2 regions of the Streptomyces sp. NPDC042201 genome follow, and region 1 is predicted to be linked to the other one. Evidence: predicted binding sites of a transcription regulator. Region 1 holds the regulator's gene; the other holds the start of a gene.
The links. The regulator HrcA, encoded in region 1, represses chaperone genes, less so after heat shock. The targets are predictions, from matches to a motif close to TTNGCACTCNGNNNNNCNGAGTGCNAA.
Positions count from the first base shown of each region.

Region 2: groES (co-chaperone GroES) is a predicted target of HrcA. The motif match lies at 5,388-5,414, and genes of this name have one in related genera.

Region 1 is NZ_JBVJDS010000019.1:46,997-54,700, forward strand. It holds gene ACZ6MZ_RS32315 (16S rRNA (uracil(1498)-N(3))-methyltransferase) at 1-556, opposite strand, end outside; gene ACZ6MZ_RS32320 (nitronate monooxygenase) at 553-1,626, opposite strand; gene dnaJ (molecular chaperone DnaJ) at 1,886-3,022, opposite strand; gene hrcA (heat-inducible transcriptional repressor HrcA) at 3,023-4,039, opposite strand; gene ACZ6MZ_RS32335 (MBL fold metallo-hydrolase) at 4,197-4,919, shown strand; gene ACZ6MZ_RS32340 (DUF3097 domain-containing protein) at 4,953-5,777, shown strand; gene hemW (radical SAM family heme chaperone HemW) at 5,840-7,072, opposite strand; gene ACZ6MZ_RS32350 (SpoIIE family protein phosphatase) at 7,115-7,704, opposite strand, start outside.
Region 2 is NZ_JBVJDS010000008.1:100,616-108,319, forward strand. It holds gene ACZ6MZ_RS20625 (aldo/keto reductase) at 1-144, shown strand, start outside; gene ACZ6MZ_RS20630 (SDR family NAD(P)-dependent oxidoreductase) at 203-964, shown strand; gene ACZ6MZ_RS20635 (DinB family protein) at 979-1,485, opposite strand; gene ACZ6MZ_RS20640 (hypothetical protein) at 1,638-2,288, shown strand; gene ACZ6MZ_RS20645 (hypothetical protein) at 2,359-2,724, shown strand; gene ACZ6MZ_RS20650 (THUMP-like domain-containing protein) at 2,748-4,010, opposite strand; gene ACZ6MZ_RS20655 (polysaccharide deacetylase family protein) at 4,139-5,053, shown strand; partial or broken gene ACZ6MZ_RS20660 (polysaccharide deacetylase family protein) at 5,050-5,184, shown strand; gene groES (co-chaperone GroES) at 5,560-5,868, shown strand; gene groL (chaperonin GroEL) at 5,968-7,590, shown strand; gene ACZ6MZ_RS20675 (SDR family NAD(P)-dependent oxidoreductase) at 7,691-7,704, opposite strand, start outside.

The DNA of each region.
Region 1 (7,704 bases):
GCAGCGGCGCCGTGGCCAGCGGTTCGCTGCCCTCCTCGTGCAGTACGGCGGCGAAGTCGGCGTCCGCCAGCAGCGCGGCGACCTGCCGGGCCGACAGCGCGTCCGTGACCTCGGGGAAGCGGAGCCTGCGCGACTGCTTGCCCGCCTCGCGGGCCGTGGCCCGCCATTTGGCCAGGGACTTGGCGCCCCGCTCGCCCTTCCACTGCGTGACACAGCGCGCGGCCTGCCAGGGCACGATCGCGTCGACGCCGGTCTCGGTCATCGTCTCGACGGCCAGCTCCCCGCGGTCCCCCTTGGGCAGGGCCTGGACGACGGTGATCCGGGGCGCGGGCTCCGCCTCCGTCCGTACCTCCGTGACGGCGACGTCAAGCCGGTCCTTGCCCTCGACCGCCGCGACCGTCCCGTAGGCGCCCGTGCCCGCGCCGTCCGTCAGCACGATCTCCTCGCCGACGCGCAGCCTCCGTACGGAGACGGCGTGCCGCCCTTCGGAGCCGTCGAGCGTGACCGTACCGGTGCGCAGTACACCGCCCTCGACGACGAAGACAGGAGCGGTCACGAGTCGCTCTCCGGCGTCAGCGACGCCCGGGTCGCTTCGAGCTCGGCGGCCAGGACCTCGACCAGCTGTCCCGCGGGCAGCTCCCGGGCCATCCGGTGGCCCTGTCCCGCCCAGAGCGCCATGCCCTGGGCGTCGCCCACCCGCGCCGCGGCCTTGCGCAGCCCGGAGGTGAGGTGGTGGACCTCGGGGTAGGCGGGCGGCGCGTACGGGCCGTGCTCACGCATGAAGCGGTTGACGAGGCCACGGGCGGGGCGGCCCGAGAAGGCCCGGGTCAGCTCGGTCCTGACGAACAGCGGGTTGGTCATGGCCTGCTTGTGCAGCACGTTCGCCCCGGACTCCGGGCACACCAGGAACGCCGTGCCGAGCTGCGCCGCGTCCGCGCCCGCCGCGAGCACCGCCGCGATCTGGCCGCCGCGCATCAGCCCGCCGGCGGCGATGATCGGCAGCTGCACGGCCTCCCTGACCTGCGCCACGAGCGAGAGCAGTCCGATGCCCGCGCCATCGGTGGCCGGATCGTCGCGGTGCGTGCCCTGGTGGCCGCCGGCCTCGATGCCCTGGACACAGACGGCGTCGGCGCCGGACCACTGCGCGGTCTGGGCCTCCTCGGGGGTGGTCACCGTGACCACGGTGTAGGTGCCCGCGCGGGCGAACGCGTCGAGGGTCGTACGGGTCGGGCAGCCGAAGGTGAACGAGACGAGCGGCACCGGGTCGTCGAGCAGTATGGCCAGCTTGGCCTCGTAGCCGTCGTCCCGGCCGGCCTCGGGGTCGCCGAGCGGGGTCTCGTACCAGGTCGCCTCACCGGCGAGCTGGTTGCGGTAGACCTCGATGACCGCGTGGTCGGCGTGGTGTATCTGCGGCATGAAGAGATTGATGCCGAAGGGCTGGTTGGTGAGCCCGCGCAGCTGTTTGACCTCTTCGTACATGCCGTCCGCTGTTTTGTACCCGGCGGCGAGGAACCCGAGACCACCCGCCTCGGAAACGGCCGCCGCCAGCTGCGGGCAGGACGCGCCGCCCGCCATGGGGGCCTGCACGATCGGATACCGGCAGAGATCGGTCAGTGCGGAGGACATGCAGGCATCGTGCCACGTCCCCCGCACAGCGCCGAATCCGAGCCACGCTCGGCGGGGGTCACGGGAACGCGGGGCGGGCGGGGTCGCGGGCCGGGGGCCCGGGAGCTGACTCCCGGACCCCCGGCCCCCACACGCCTACCGCCCGTTGAACGCGTCCTTCAACCGCGAGAACAGCCCCTGCTGCCCCGGCTGACCGCGCCTACCCGGGGGCCAACCCCCGGACCCCCGGCCGACCCCCGGACCCCCGGCCGACTCGCGCCTACCGTCCGTTGAACGCATCCTTCAGCCGCGAGAACAGCCCCTGCTGCCCCGGCTGGAACTGACCCGTGGGCCGTTCCTCGCCGCGCAGCTTCGCCAGCTCCCGCAGCAACCGCTCCTGCTCCGGGTCCAGCTTCGACGGGGTCATCACCTCGACATGCACGATCAGGTCGCCCCGGCCACCGCCGCGCAGATGCGTGATGCCGCGTCCGTGCAGCGGGATCGACTGGCCCGACTGCGTGCCGGGACGGACGTCGATGTCCTCCACGCCGTCCAGCGTCTCCAGCGGGCACTGCGTGCCCAGCGACGCCGCCGTCATGGGGATGGTGACCGTGCAGTGCAGATCGTCGCCGCGCCGCTGGAACACCGCGTGCGGCAGCTCGTGGATCTCCACGTAGAGATCGCCGGCGGGACCACCGCCCGGACCGACCTCGCCCTCGCCCGCGAGCTGGATGCGGGTGCCGTTGTCGACACCGGCGGGAATCTTGACCGTGAGCGTACGGCGGGACCGGATGCGCCCGTCGCCCGCGCACTCGGGGCACGGCGTCGGCACGACCGTACCGAAGCCCTGGCACTGCGGGCACGGCCGCGAAGTCATGACCTGGCCCAGGAAGGACCGGGTGACCTGCGAGACCTCGCCGCGGCCGCGGCACATGTCGCAGGTCTGCGCCGAGGTGCCCGGCGCCGCCCCCTCGCCGGAACAGGTCGTACAGACCACGGCCGTGTCGACCTGGATGTCCTTGGTCGTGCCGAAGGCCGCCTCGTTGAGGTCGATCTCCAGCCGGATCATGGCGTCCTGGCCGCGTCGCGTCCGCGAGCGCGGACCGCGCTGGGACGCCGTCCCGAAGAAGGCGTCCATGATGTCGGAGAAGTTGCCGAAGCCACCGGCTCCGAAGCCGCCCGCGCCCCCGCCGCCGCTCGCCGAGAGCGGGTCTCCGCCGAGGTCGTAGACCTGCTTCTTCTGCGGGTCCGACAACACCTCGTACGCGGCGTTGATCTCCTTGAAGCGCTCTTGCGTCTTGGGATCGGGATTGACATCCGGGTGCAGCTCGCGTGCGAGCCGCCGGAATGCCTTCTTGATCTCGTCCTGCGATGCGTCGCGGCGCACGCCGAGTACGGCGTAGTAGTCCGTGGCCACTTACGACTCCGCCAGGATCTGTCCGACGTAACGTGCCACTGCGCGTACCGCTCCCATCGTTCCGGGGTAGTCCATGCGGGTCGGTCCGACCACGCCGAGTTTGGCTACTGCCTCGTCGCCCGAACCGTAGCCGACCGCGACGACGGACGTGGAGTTGAGGCCCTCATGGGCGTTCTCGTGCCCGATACGTACGGTCATGCCCGGGTGTTCCGCCTCACCCAGCAGCTTGAGAAGCACCACATGCTCCTCCAGCGCCTCCAGCACCGGCCGGATGGTGAGCGGGAAATCGTGCCCGAAGCGGGTGAGATTGGCGGTGCCGCCGATCATCAGCCGCTCCTCGGTCTCCTCGACCAGCGTTTCGAGCAGGGTCGCGAGCACCGTGGACACGGTCCCGCGGTCCCCCTCCTCGAACGACTCGGGAAGGTCCTGCACCAGCTGCGGGACATCCGAGAAGCGGCGTCCGACGATCCGGCTGTTGAGCCGGGCCCGCAGATCCGCGAGCGAGGTCTCACCGAAGGGCGTGCCGCAGTCGATCATGCGCTGCTCGACCCGTCCGGTGTCCGTGATCAGCACGAGCATCAGCCGGGCGGGAGCGAGCGACAGCAGCTCCACGTGGCGCACCGTCGAGCGGGTCAGCGAGGGGTACTGGACGACGGCGACCTGCCTGGTCAGCTGCGCCAGCAGCCGTACCGTACGGCCCACGACGTCATCGAGGTCGACGGCCTTGTCCAGGAAACTCTGGATGGCGCGGCGCTCCGGCGAGGTCATGGGCTTGACCCCGGCCAGCCGGTCGACGAAGAGCCGGTAGCCCTTGTCGGTCGGGATACGCCCCGCGCTGGTGTGCGGCTGGGCGATGAAGCCCTCGTCCTCCAGCACCGCCATGTCGTTGCGGACGGTGGCCGGGGACACGCCGAGCTTGTGCCGCTCGGTCAGCGCCTTGGAGCCGACCGGCTCCTCGGTGCCGACATAGTCCTGGACGATGGCGCGCAGCACCTCGAGTCTGCGTTCGCTGAGCATGGCGCACACCTCCAGCTGTCGTCCGTCGGATCCGGCTTGGCACTCGCTCCGTGGGAGTGCCAGCAATCCCCCCGGCCAGTGTACGGCTGTGGGGTAGGCCCCTAGCAAGGGTGGCCGACCACGTGATCACGCTGGTTCTTGCGGATAGCGTCCTCGTATGGACGTCCGTTGGGAAGAGTGCGGGTGGGAGCGGCTGGCCCCGGGGGTGGGGCGGCGACGGCTGCCGGGGTGGGACGCGACGGTCGGGCTGGTGGCCGGCGCCACCGCGGCCCTGCTGTACGACACGGGGTCGACGGTCCGCGAGGGCGCGGCCATCCGGGCGCAGGTGGCCGCCCTTCTCGGCGCGGACAGGCGCGTGACGCACATCGCACTGAGCCACGCGCACTTCGACCATGTGCTGGGGACCGCGGCGTTCCCGGAGGCCGAGGTGTACGGCGCGGTGGGTCTGGCGGACCTGCTGGCCGGCGGGGCGGGCCTGCACGAGAGCGCCGTGCACCACGGCGTGAGCGAGGCGGAGGCCACCGAGGCGGTGGATCTGCTGGTACGGCCGGGGCACGCCGTCTCCGGCTCGCTCACCCTCGACCTGGGCGGCCGTCAGGTCACGCTGGCGAACGCCGGCCCCGGCCACTCCGCCCACGACCTGGCCCTCCTCGTCCCGGCCTCTCCTCCCGTCCTGTTCTGCGGCGACCTGGTGGAGGAGTCGGGCGAGCCCCAGGCCGGCCCCGACGCGATCCCCGCCCGCTGGCCGGCGGCCCTGGACCGGCTGCTCACGCTGGGCGGCGCGGACGCGGTGTACGTACCCGGGCACGGGGCGGTGGTGGACGCGGCGTTCGTACGGGCGCAGCGCGACGCGTTGGCGGCCCGATTCGGCGTGTCCTAGCCGTGTCGGCCCCGTCCGTTTATCGTCGTGCGAATGCGCCGCTACAGCCCTGATCTGACGCCACCGTGGAAGAAGTCCTCGCCCGCGCCGGAGGTCCCCGCCGAGCCGGACCTGGTGGTCGAGGAGGTGTCGACGGGCTTCTGCGGCGCGGTCATCCGCTGCGAGAAGACGGCCGAGGGTCCGACGGTCACCCTGGAGGACCGCTTCGGCAAGCACCGGGTGTTCCCGCTGGTGCCGCGCGGGTTTCTGCTGGAGGGCCGCGTGGTGACCCTGGTCCGCCCGTCGGCGGCGGGCCCGGCCAGGCCGTCCCGTACGGCCTCGGGATCGGTCGCCGTGCCCGGAGCCCGCGCGCGGGTCGCCAGGGCCGGCCGTATCTATGTCGAGGGCCGGCACGACGCGGAACTGGTCGAGAAGGTGTGGGGCGACGATCTGCGCGTCGAGGGCGTGGTCGTGGAGTATCTGGGCGGCATCGACGATCTGCCCGCCGTCGTCGCCGAGTTCGACCCCGCGCCGGACGCCCGCCTCGGCGTGCTGGTCGACCATCTGGTGCCCGGCTCGAAGGAGTCCCGGATCGCGGCGGAGGTGACGGGCGCGGACGTCCTGGTGGTGGGCCATCCGTACATCGACGTCTGGGAGGCGGTGAAGCCCGCGTCGGTGGGGATCCCGGCGTGGCCGTCGGTGCCGAGGGGCGAGGACTGGAAGACGGGGGTGTGCCGCGCGCTGGGCTGGCCGGAGAACACGGGGGCGGCGTGGCAGCACATCCTGTCGCGGGTCCGCACGTACAAGGACCTGGAGCCGCCGCTGCTGGGCTCGGTGGAGCACCTGATCGACTTCGTCACGGACCCGCGGCCTCTTTAGGAGGTCACGGACCCGCGGCCTCTTGTCACGGACCCGCGGCCTCTTTAGGAGGTGGGCGCCCGTCAGTCCACCAGGTCCCTCACCACCGCGTCCGCCAGCAGGCGGCCCCGGAGCGTCAGGACCGCCCGGCCGCTCGCGAACGGGCCCGGGTCCAGCAGGCCGTCCCCCACCGCGCGGTGCGCCGCCGCGAGGCCCGCCGGGGCCAGCAGCGACAGCTCGCAGCCATCGGACAGGCGCAGCTCCAGCAGGATGCGTTCCACCCGGCGGTCCTCCGCCGAGAGGATTTCCCGGCCCGCGCCCGGAGAGCGTCCCTCCGCCAGCGCCGCCGCGTACGCGCCGGGGTGTTTGACGTTCCACCAGCGGACGCCGCCGATGTGGCTGTGGGCGCCGGGGCCCGCGCCCCACCAGTCGGCGCCGCGCCAGTACAGCTCGTTGTGCAGACAGCGGGCCGCCTCCGAGGTGGCCCAGTTGGAGACCTCGTACCAGGAGAAGCCCGCGTCGGCGAGCACGGAGTCCGCGATCAGATACCGGTCGGCGTGCTCGTCGTCGTCGGTCATGGGGACCTCGCCGCGCCGGATGCGCCGGGCGAGCTGCGTGCCCTCCTCCACGATCAGCGCGTACGCCGACACATGGTCGGGCCCCGCCCCCACCGCCGCCGCGAGGGACGCGCGCCAGTCGTCGTCGCTCTCCCCCGGCGTGCCGTAGATCAGGTCGAGGTTCACATGGTCGAAGCCGGCCGCGCGGGCCTCCGCGACGCACGCCTCGGGCCTGCCGGGGGTGTGCGTACGGTCGAGGATCTTCAGCACATGCTGCTTCGCGCTCTGCATGCCGAAGGAGATCCGGTTGAAGCCGCCCTCGCGCAGGGCGGCCAGATACGCCGGGTCCACCGATTCCGGATTCGCCTCCGTGGTGATCTCGGCGTCGTCCGCGAGGCCGAACTCGTCGCGGATCGCGCCCAGCATCCGGACGAGATCCCCGGCGGCCAGCAGCGTCGGTGTGCCGCCGCCGACGAATACGGTACGGACCGGCCTGGGGTCGTCGCCGAGCACCTTCCTGGCCAGCCGGACCTCGTCCGCCAGCGTCTCCGCGTAGTTGTCGCGGGAGGCCAGCACGCCTCCCGAGCCGCGCAGCTCGGTCGCCGTGTACGTATTGAAGTCGCAGTAGCCGCAGCGGGTCGCGCAGTACGGCACGTGCAGGTAGAAGCCGAGGGGCCGGTCCGCCGCGCCGTCGAGGGCGTGCCGGGGCAGCGTCCCGGTCTCGGGCATGGGGTCACCGTCGGGCAGTGCGGAAGGCATGCCCCCATTGTCCCGTACGCCGCGGGTAACCCGTCCCGGCCGTCATTCGGCCTGGAACACCAGCAGGGCGAGATCGTCCCCGGGCGGGGTGTCGGAGAACTCGTGCACGGCCCGGCGTATCCGCTGGGCCACGCCCTGCGCCGTCAGCCCCGCGCACGCCGCCAGGGTCCGCGCGAGCCCGTCGCCGTCGTCGAGGAGCTGCCGGCCCGAGCGCCGTTCCGTGACGCCGTCGGTGACGCAGAGGAGGGTGTCGCCGGGCTCCAGGTCGAAGGTGCTGCTCTCGTACGCGACGTTCTCCACGACCCCGAGCAGCAGCTGCGGCTCGGCGGCGGCTTGTACCGTCCCGTCGGGTCTCAGCAGCAGCGGCAGCGGGTGGCCGGCGCTGGCGAGGGTGCACCGTACCCCGCCGGAGGGGCCCGGCAGCGGCCTCAGCTCCCCGTACAGCAGCGACAGGAAGCGGGCCTGACCGCCCTCGGGCAGTACCTGGGCGGCATCGGGCAGCCCGGCACCGGCGACGGCCGCCGCGGCCATCAGGGACGCCGATTCGGCCGCCTCGGTCGCGTCGTCGAGGAGCAGCCGGTTGAGCCGGTCGAGGACCGCCCCGACGCGGTAGTTCTCGCGGGCGAGCAGCC
Region 2 (7,704 bases), on a different contig from region 1:
GACGAGAACATCCGCTCCCTGGAGATCACTCCCGACGCCGAGCAGCTCGGGCTGCTGAGCGAGCTGGCCGAGGGCGTGGTCGGGAGCCGCTCGGACCATGACGACCCGGACTGGGTGTCGGAGACCCGCGAGGACCGGGTGTAGCCGAGGCTCCTGCCCCACGGCGACCCGCGTTGATCACAGAGCGAAGGTGGAGAAGAACATGATCGGACGGTTGGACGGAACGGTCGCGCTGGTGACCGGCGCGAGCAGTGGTATCGGTGAGGCGGCGGCGCTGTCGCTGGCCGCGGAGGGCGCGTCGGTCGCGGTCGTGGCCCGTCGCGAGGACCGGCTCGACGGTCTCGTGGCCCGTATCCAGGACGCGGGCGGCAGCGCGCACGCCTTCGCCGTCGACATCACCGCGCAGGGAGAGGCGGAGGCGCTGGTCGCCCGGGTGGTGGAGGTGTCGGGCCGGCTGGACATCCTCGTGAACAACGCGGGGGTGATGCTGATCGGCCCGGCACTGGAGACCCCCGTCGAGGAGTGGCAGCGGATGGTCGATCTCAACCTGTCGGCCCTGCTGCGGGTGACGCATGCCGCGCTGCCGCACCTGGTGGCTGCGGCCGCCGACGGGCAGCGCGGGGTCGCCGACCTGGTGAACATCAGCTCGGTGGCCGGACGGGTGGCCCACGCCGGCTCCGCCGTCTACAACCTGACGAAGTTCGGGGTCACGGCGGTGAGCGAGGCGCTGCGCCAGGAGCTCGCCGGTCAGCATGTACGGGTGAGCGCGGTGGAGCCCGGCGCGGTGGCAACCGAGCTGACGCAGCACATCCGGGAGGGCGTCCGCGAGAACATCGAGGCCTGGTACGACTCGATGGAGAGCCTGCGGGCCGAGGACATCGCGGACGCGATCCACTACATCGTGACCCGGCCGCGCCGGATGGCGGTCAACGAGATGCTGATCCGCCCGACGGAACAGGTCTGAGCCCGTCCGGTGATTCAGGCTCCGACCGTGCCGTCGATCGCCTCCCGGAGGAAATCGGCGTGGCCGTTGTGGCGGGCGTACTCGTGGATCAGGTGCAGCATCACCATCCGCAGCGACACGTCCTCCTCCCACTTGGCCGCGTAGGCGGTCACGTCGAGCGACGCCGCCTCCCGCTCGATCCGGCGCGCGTGCTCCACCTCGGTCCGCCAGGCGGCGAACGCCTCCGCGCGGGTGGCCGTACGCGCGTCGTACGCCACCTGGAAGTCGCCCTGGTCGGACCAGACGAGCGGGATGTCCTCGCCGTTGATCACCCGGCGGAACCAGGCGCGCTCCACCTCGGCCATGTGCCGGACCAGGCCCAGCAGGGACAGCGTCGAGGGGGGCATCGACCGGCGGCGGAGGTCCTCGTCGGAGAGGCCGTCGGTCTTCAGGGCGAGGGTCGCGCGGTGGTAGTCGAGGAAGGCACGCAGCATCTCGCGCTCGCCTGCGACGGCCGGCGGGCCGATACGTTCGGTGGTCACTGCGGATTCCTTCTGCTCGACGGGGTGGTTCGGAGCCGGCCGGGGACGATCGGCACGGATCGATGGCACGGATCGGTGCGTGACGTTACCGCCGAACGGCGGTACCACCCTGCCGAATATCAGGGCCCGCCCGCACCGTTACCCTCAGCCGAATGATCAGCCGCACGCCGCTGCCGCCGCCCCCTCCACCCGAGGAGATCCGTTCCTGGCCCGACCGCGAGGCGCTGCTGGCCGACCGGGCCGCGGCCATGACCGTACTGACCGGGCGTGGTCTCGCGATCGGGAGGCTGCTGCTGCTCTGGCTGCTGGCGGCGGTCGCCGTGATCGGCTGGGCGGCCGTGGGGCTGGCGATCCAGAGCTTCGAGGAGGGCGGTCTGGCCCAGGCGACCGGGCTGGCGGCGCTGGTCCTCGCGGCGGTGTTCCTGGTGCCGGCGGGGGTCGGGCTCGGCTTCTGGCTGCGCGGAGGCCATGACGTACGGCAGCGGCTGGACGCCTGGGCGGCACTCGGCCAGGACCCCGCGACGGATGTGCGGCTGCGGGCGCCCGCGCGGTGTGTCGCCTGGCTGCTGCCGTCGGTGCTGCTGTGTCTGCTGGGGGCGTGGGCGGTCGGTCACGGCTGGACGGCGGCGGGGAACGGGCCGGAGCCGGTCACCGTGGGCGACGCGGTGTACGCGCTGGGCCTGGAGGCCACGGTCCTGCTGACCGGCCTGCTGGGCATCGCCCGGTCGGTCGCGCATCAGCGCTGGTCGGCCCGGCTGCTGAGCCCGGTGCCGGTCCGCAGGGGCGGGGGAGCGCACCGCTGAGGCGGTTTCCGCCGGGTCCGTCCTATGCTGAATAAGGAACACATGCCTCATTCAGGGTAAGGGGCGGCGGATGACCTGGCTCTGGTGGATTTTCATCTTTTTCCTCGTGGGCGGCTTCGGGTGGATGGCCGATACGGGCCGTACCGCGCTCCGGACCCGGCACGAGCGGAGAATTGAACGCTTCAAGCTGGTGGAGCGGGAGCGGCGGGCCCTGGAAGAGGCCCACAAGCCGCCGGTGCCGGTCTGCGGCTGCACGCACCATCTGGCGAAGCACGACCGGCGGGGCAAGTGCCACGAGGACGTGGAGGTCCCGACGGAGTGGGGCGAGGACAAGAAGCCGCTGCGGTACGAACTGCGCCAGTGCAACTGCCAGCAGTACGTCGGCCCGCAGCCGCTGTCGCAGATCTACCCGGACGAACTGACGGACCTGGGGTAGGCCCTGTCCGGCGGTCCGTGCGGCTACGCCGTGGCCGGGTGGCCGATCAGCATCGTCGGGGCGCCCGCGACGCGGGTGAGGAAGACCGTTGAGGCGTGCGGTCCCTTGAGTTTCATTCGCCGGCGCAGCTCCTCCGGTTCCACCGCGGAGCCACGCTTCTTCACTGTCAGGACGCCGACTTCGCGTGCGCGCAGCAGGGCCTTCAGTTTCTTGAGGTTGAAGGGGAGTTCGTCGGTGATCTCGTAGGCGGTGGCGTACGGGGTGAAACGGAGCTCATCGGCCGTGATGTACGCGATCGTCTCGTCGATCAGGCCGCCGTCCAGCTCTTCGGCCACCTCCGCGACCAGATGCGCGCGGATGACGGCGCCGTCGGGCTCGTACAGGAACCGGCCGGTCTTACGGACGTGCGGGTTCGGCAGGCCACGGCCGGTGAGGGTGGTGGCGGACGGGAGAAGGGTGGCGCGGCGGGCGCCGGGGACCACGGCTCCCGGCCCGGTGGCGTTGTGCGGCCCGGCGCCGTGGTGCCAGAGCACCGCCTCCTTGACGTCGCCGCCGTCCGAGATCCACTCGGCCTCGAAGTCGGCCGGGATCAGTTCGTGCGGAATGCCGGGCGCGATCTTGACCGCGCCGGCGCCGGCCCGGCGTACCGCGTCGAGGGCCCAGGAGAGCGGGGGTGAGTACGCCTCCGGATCGAAGATTCTGCCCCGGCCGCCGCGTCGCGCGGGGTCGATGAAGAGGGCCTGGGCACCGGTGAGGTCGTACTCCAGGACGTCCGCGCGGGTCACCGTCACAGGCGGTCCGCCGGGGGCCAGCGTCCGCACATTCGTCAGGGCGATCTCGCAGGTCAGCGGGTCGAGGTCGACGGCCGACACGGCGAAGCCCGCGCGGGCCAGCTCGATCGCGTCGCCGCCGATGCCGCAGCAGAGGTCGGTGACGCGGACGGACTCCGCGCCGGAGCCCGGGGCGAGGTCGCCGGCCAGATCGCGGAACCGGGCGGCCCGGTGGGCGGCGACGCTGCCACGGGTGGCCTGCTCGACGCCGTTCGGCGTGAAGTACATGCGGTACGCGTCGTCCGCGCCGAACTTCGCCACCCCCCGCTGCCGCAGTCGCGCCTGCGCCATGGCCGCCGAGACCAGCTCGGCCGGGTGCTCGCGGCGCAGCCGGGTGGCGAGGGTGAGCTCCCGCGCCGGGTCGTGGTCGCGCAGCTCGGCGAGGAGGGCCTGGCCCTCGGCGGAGAGCAGCGGTGCGAGGAGGGGGAAGGGAACGCGGTCGGTCACCCGGCCCATTGTGGGCCAGCCGGGGGACGGTGCGCGCCGGGGCGGCGGTGTCGGCCGGGCGGGGGCGCGCTGCGCTGACAGGATGCCACTAAATACGACTAGTACGACAAAAGGAAGAAAAGATGGCAGAGGGGATGATGAAGGGAGGCCGGCGGAGCCGGGCAGTGCTGGCGGCGCTCCTGTTCGCCGCAATCGCTTCCGGATGTGGCCTGGAGTCCGGGCCGGCCAGACCCGCGCCCGCCAAGGGCGACGCCGCGAAGCACGGTCAGCCGGGCGCGCAGGCCGAGGCGCTGAAGCCCGGCACGCCCGCGTACGCCGAGAGCGTCCGCCGCGCGCAGGCCGCGCGCGCCGTCGCGGCCAAGAAGTGGGGGCTCGCCACCACCCCCCTGGCCGCGCCTCCGCCGCCCGCCGTCAAGCCGACGATCGTCACCCGCCAGGGCTTCGAGGTGGAGGGTGGCGAGGATCTGCCGCCGATCTTCACCACCGTCCCGGTCAAGGACCGGGTCGTCTTCCTGACGATGGACGACGGCGCGGAGAAGGACCCCGAGCTGCTGCGGATGATGTCCGAGCTGAAGATCCCGTACAGCGCCTTCCTCAGCGACTACGTCATCACCGACAACTACGACTACTTCAAGCAGATGCAGGACCGCGGCGTCACCCTCAACAACCACACCATCAACCACCGCTACATGCCCGGCCTGTCGTACGACGAGCAGAGGCGGGAGATCTGCGACCAGCAGGACAAGATCGAGCAGCGGTACGGGAAGCGGCCCACGCTCTTCCGTCCGCCGTACGGCAACTACAACGGCGACACGCTGCGCGCCGCCAAGGAGTGCGGCGTGAAGGCCGCGCCGATCTGGGCGTCCGAGGCGTACCCCGACCACATGGAGTGGCGGGAGTGGGACGAGGACCTGCACCCCGGCGACATCATCCTCACGCACTTCCGCGGGCCCAATGACTGGAAGGGCACCATGCCCGACATGATCAGGAACGTGATGAAGACGATCACGGACAGGGGTTACGCCGTGGCCAAGCTGGAGGACTACGTATGAGCACCGCGCACCGGCTGCTGGCCGGAGCGCTGGCAGCCGGTGCGCTTCTCACCGGCTGCGCGCAGTCGGTGGACCCGATCGAACGGCTGGGCCGCAAGGCGGCGCAGAAGGTCGGCCCGCACGAGCCGGCCCGCGCCTCGGTGCTGGGCCGGACGGTCAGGGCCAGGCTGCCGAACGGGGGACAGCCTCGGGAGATCTGCGACCGGCAGGAACTGCTGCTGAGTCACCGTCAGGAACGCGATTCCACGGTGGCGCGTATGGACGACGCGCCGTAATCGCCCCTGCCGGGAAGGGCGGCGGGACCGGGATCCGATGGACGCCACGCCGACGCGCGTTGGCACTCCGCTTGACCGAGTGCTAATCGCGGTCATAGTCTCAGGTCTGGCACTCCCCACTGGAGAGTGCCAAACGCGCGACTGGCGGATCCGGCACCCGCGACGACGGATCCACCTGGTCGCCACTCAGACAGTTAACCCCGTGAGATCTCCGAAGGGGGAGGTCGGATCGTGACGACCGCCAGCACCAAGGTTGCCATCAAGCCGCTCGAGGACCGCATTGTGGTCCAGCCGCTCGACGCCGAGCAGACCACGGCCTCTGGCCTGGTTATCCCGGACACCGCCAAGGAAAAGCCCCAGGAGGGCGTCGTCCTGGCTGTGGGCCCGGGCCGTTTCGAGAACGGCGAGCGGCTTCCGCTCGACGTTTCCGTCGGCGATGTCGTTCTGTACAGCAAGTACGGCGGCACCGAGGTGAAGTACAGCGGCGAGGAGTTCCTCGTCCTCTCGGCTCGCGACGTACTCGCGATCATCGAGAAGTAATTCACCGTCAGTATGTGCTTTTGAGCTGCGCCCTCGGCCACCCTGCAATCGCCGGGCGGACGGGGGCGCCGTTCGTTCGAGAGGACTAGAGAAGCTCCCATGGCGAAGATCCTGAAGTTCGACGAGGACGCCCGTCGCGCCCTCGAGCGCGGCGTCAACAAGCTTGCCGACACGGTGAAGGTGACGATCGGCCCCAAGGGCCGCAATGTCGTCATCGACAAGAAGTTCGGCGCCCCCACCATCACCAACGACGGTGTCACGATCGCCCGTGAGGTCGAGATCGAGGACCCGTACGAGAACCTGGGCGCCCAGCTGGTGAAGGAGGTGGCGACCAAGACCAACGACATCGCGGGTGACGGCACCACCACCGCCACCGTGCTGGCCCAGGCGCTGGTCCGCGAGGGCCTGCGCAATGTCGCCGCGGGCGCGTCCCCGGCCGCCCTGAAGAAGGGCATCGACGCCGCGGTCAAGGCTGTCTCCGAGGAGCTCCTCGAGACCGCCCGCCCGATCGAGGACAAGTCCGACATCGCCGCCGTGGCCGCGCTCTCCGCGCAGGACCAGCAGGTCGGCGAGCTGATCGCCGAGGCGATGGACAAGGTCGGCAAGGACGGTGTCATCACCGTCGAGGAGTCCAACACCTTCGGTCTGGAGCTGGACTTCACCGAGGGCATGGCCTTCGACAAGGGCTACCTGTCCCCGTACATGGTGACCGACCAGGAGCGTATGGAGGCCGTCCTCGACGACCCGTACATCCTGATCCACCAGGGCAAGATCGCCTCCATCCAGGACCTGCTGCCGCTGCTGGAGAAGGTCATCCAGGCGGGTGGCTCCAAGCCGCTGCTGATCATCGCCGAGGATGTCGAGGGCGAGGCGCTCTCCACCCTCGTCGTCAACAAGATCCGCGGCACCTTCAACGCGGTCGCGGTGAAGGCCCCCGGCTTCGGTGACCGCCGCAAGGCCATGCTCGGCGACATCGCCACCCTCACGGGTGCCACCGTCATCGCCGAGGAGGTCGGCCTCAAGCTCGACCAGGCCGGTCTCGACGTGCTGGGCTCCGCCCGCCGCGTCACCATCTCCAAGGACGACACGACCATCGTCGACGGTGGGGGCAACACCGCCGACGTCCACGGCCGCATCAACCAGATCAAGGCCGAGATCGAGTCCACGGACTCCGACTGGGACCGCGAGAAGCTCCAGGAGCGCCTCGCGAAGCTGGCCGGTGGCGTGTGCGTGATCAAGGTCGGCGCCGCCACCGAGGTGGAGCTGAAGGAGAAGAAGCACCGTCTGGAGGACGCCATCTCCGCGACCCGCGCCGCGGTCGAGGAGGGCATCGTTTCCGGTGGTGGCTCCGCTCTGGTGCACGCCGCCAAGGTGCTGGAGGGCAACCTCGGCAAGGAGGGCGACGAGGCCACCGGTGTCGCGGTCGTCCGCCGCGCCGTCGTCGAGCCGCTGCGCTGGATCGCCGAGAACGCCGGTCTTGAGGGCTACGTCATCACCTCCAAGGTGGCGGAGCTGGACAAGGGCCACGGCTTCAACGCCGCGACCGGCGAGTACGTCGACCTGGTGAAGGCCGGCGTCATCGACCCGGTCAAGGTCACGCGCTCCGCGCTGGAGAACGCCGCGTCCATCGCGTCGCTGCTGCTCACGACCGAGACCCTGGTCGTCGAGAAGCCGGTCGACGATGAGCCCGAGGCGGGTCACGGCCACGGGCACAGCCACTGACGCCGACGCCTGACGCGCACAGCTGAACGCACCGAGGCCCGGTGCCCCCTCCGCGGGGGCACCGGGCCTCGGCGTGTCGCGCGCCGGCGATCCGGCGCGGCTACCGCGGGCCGT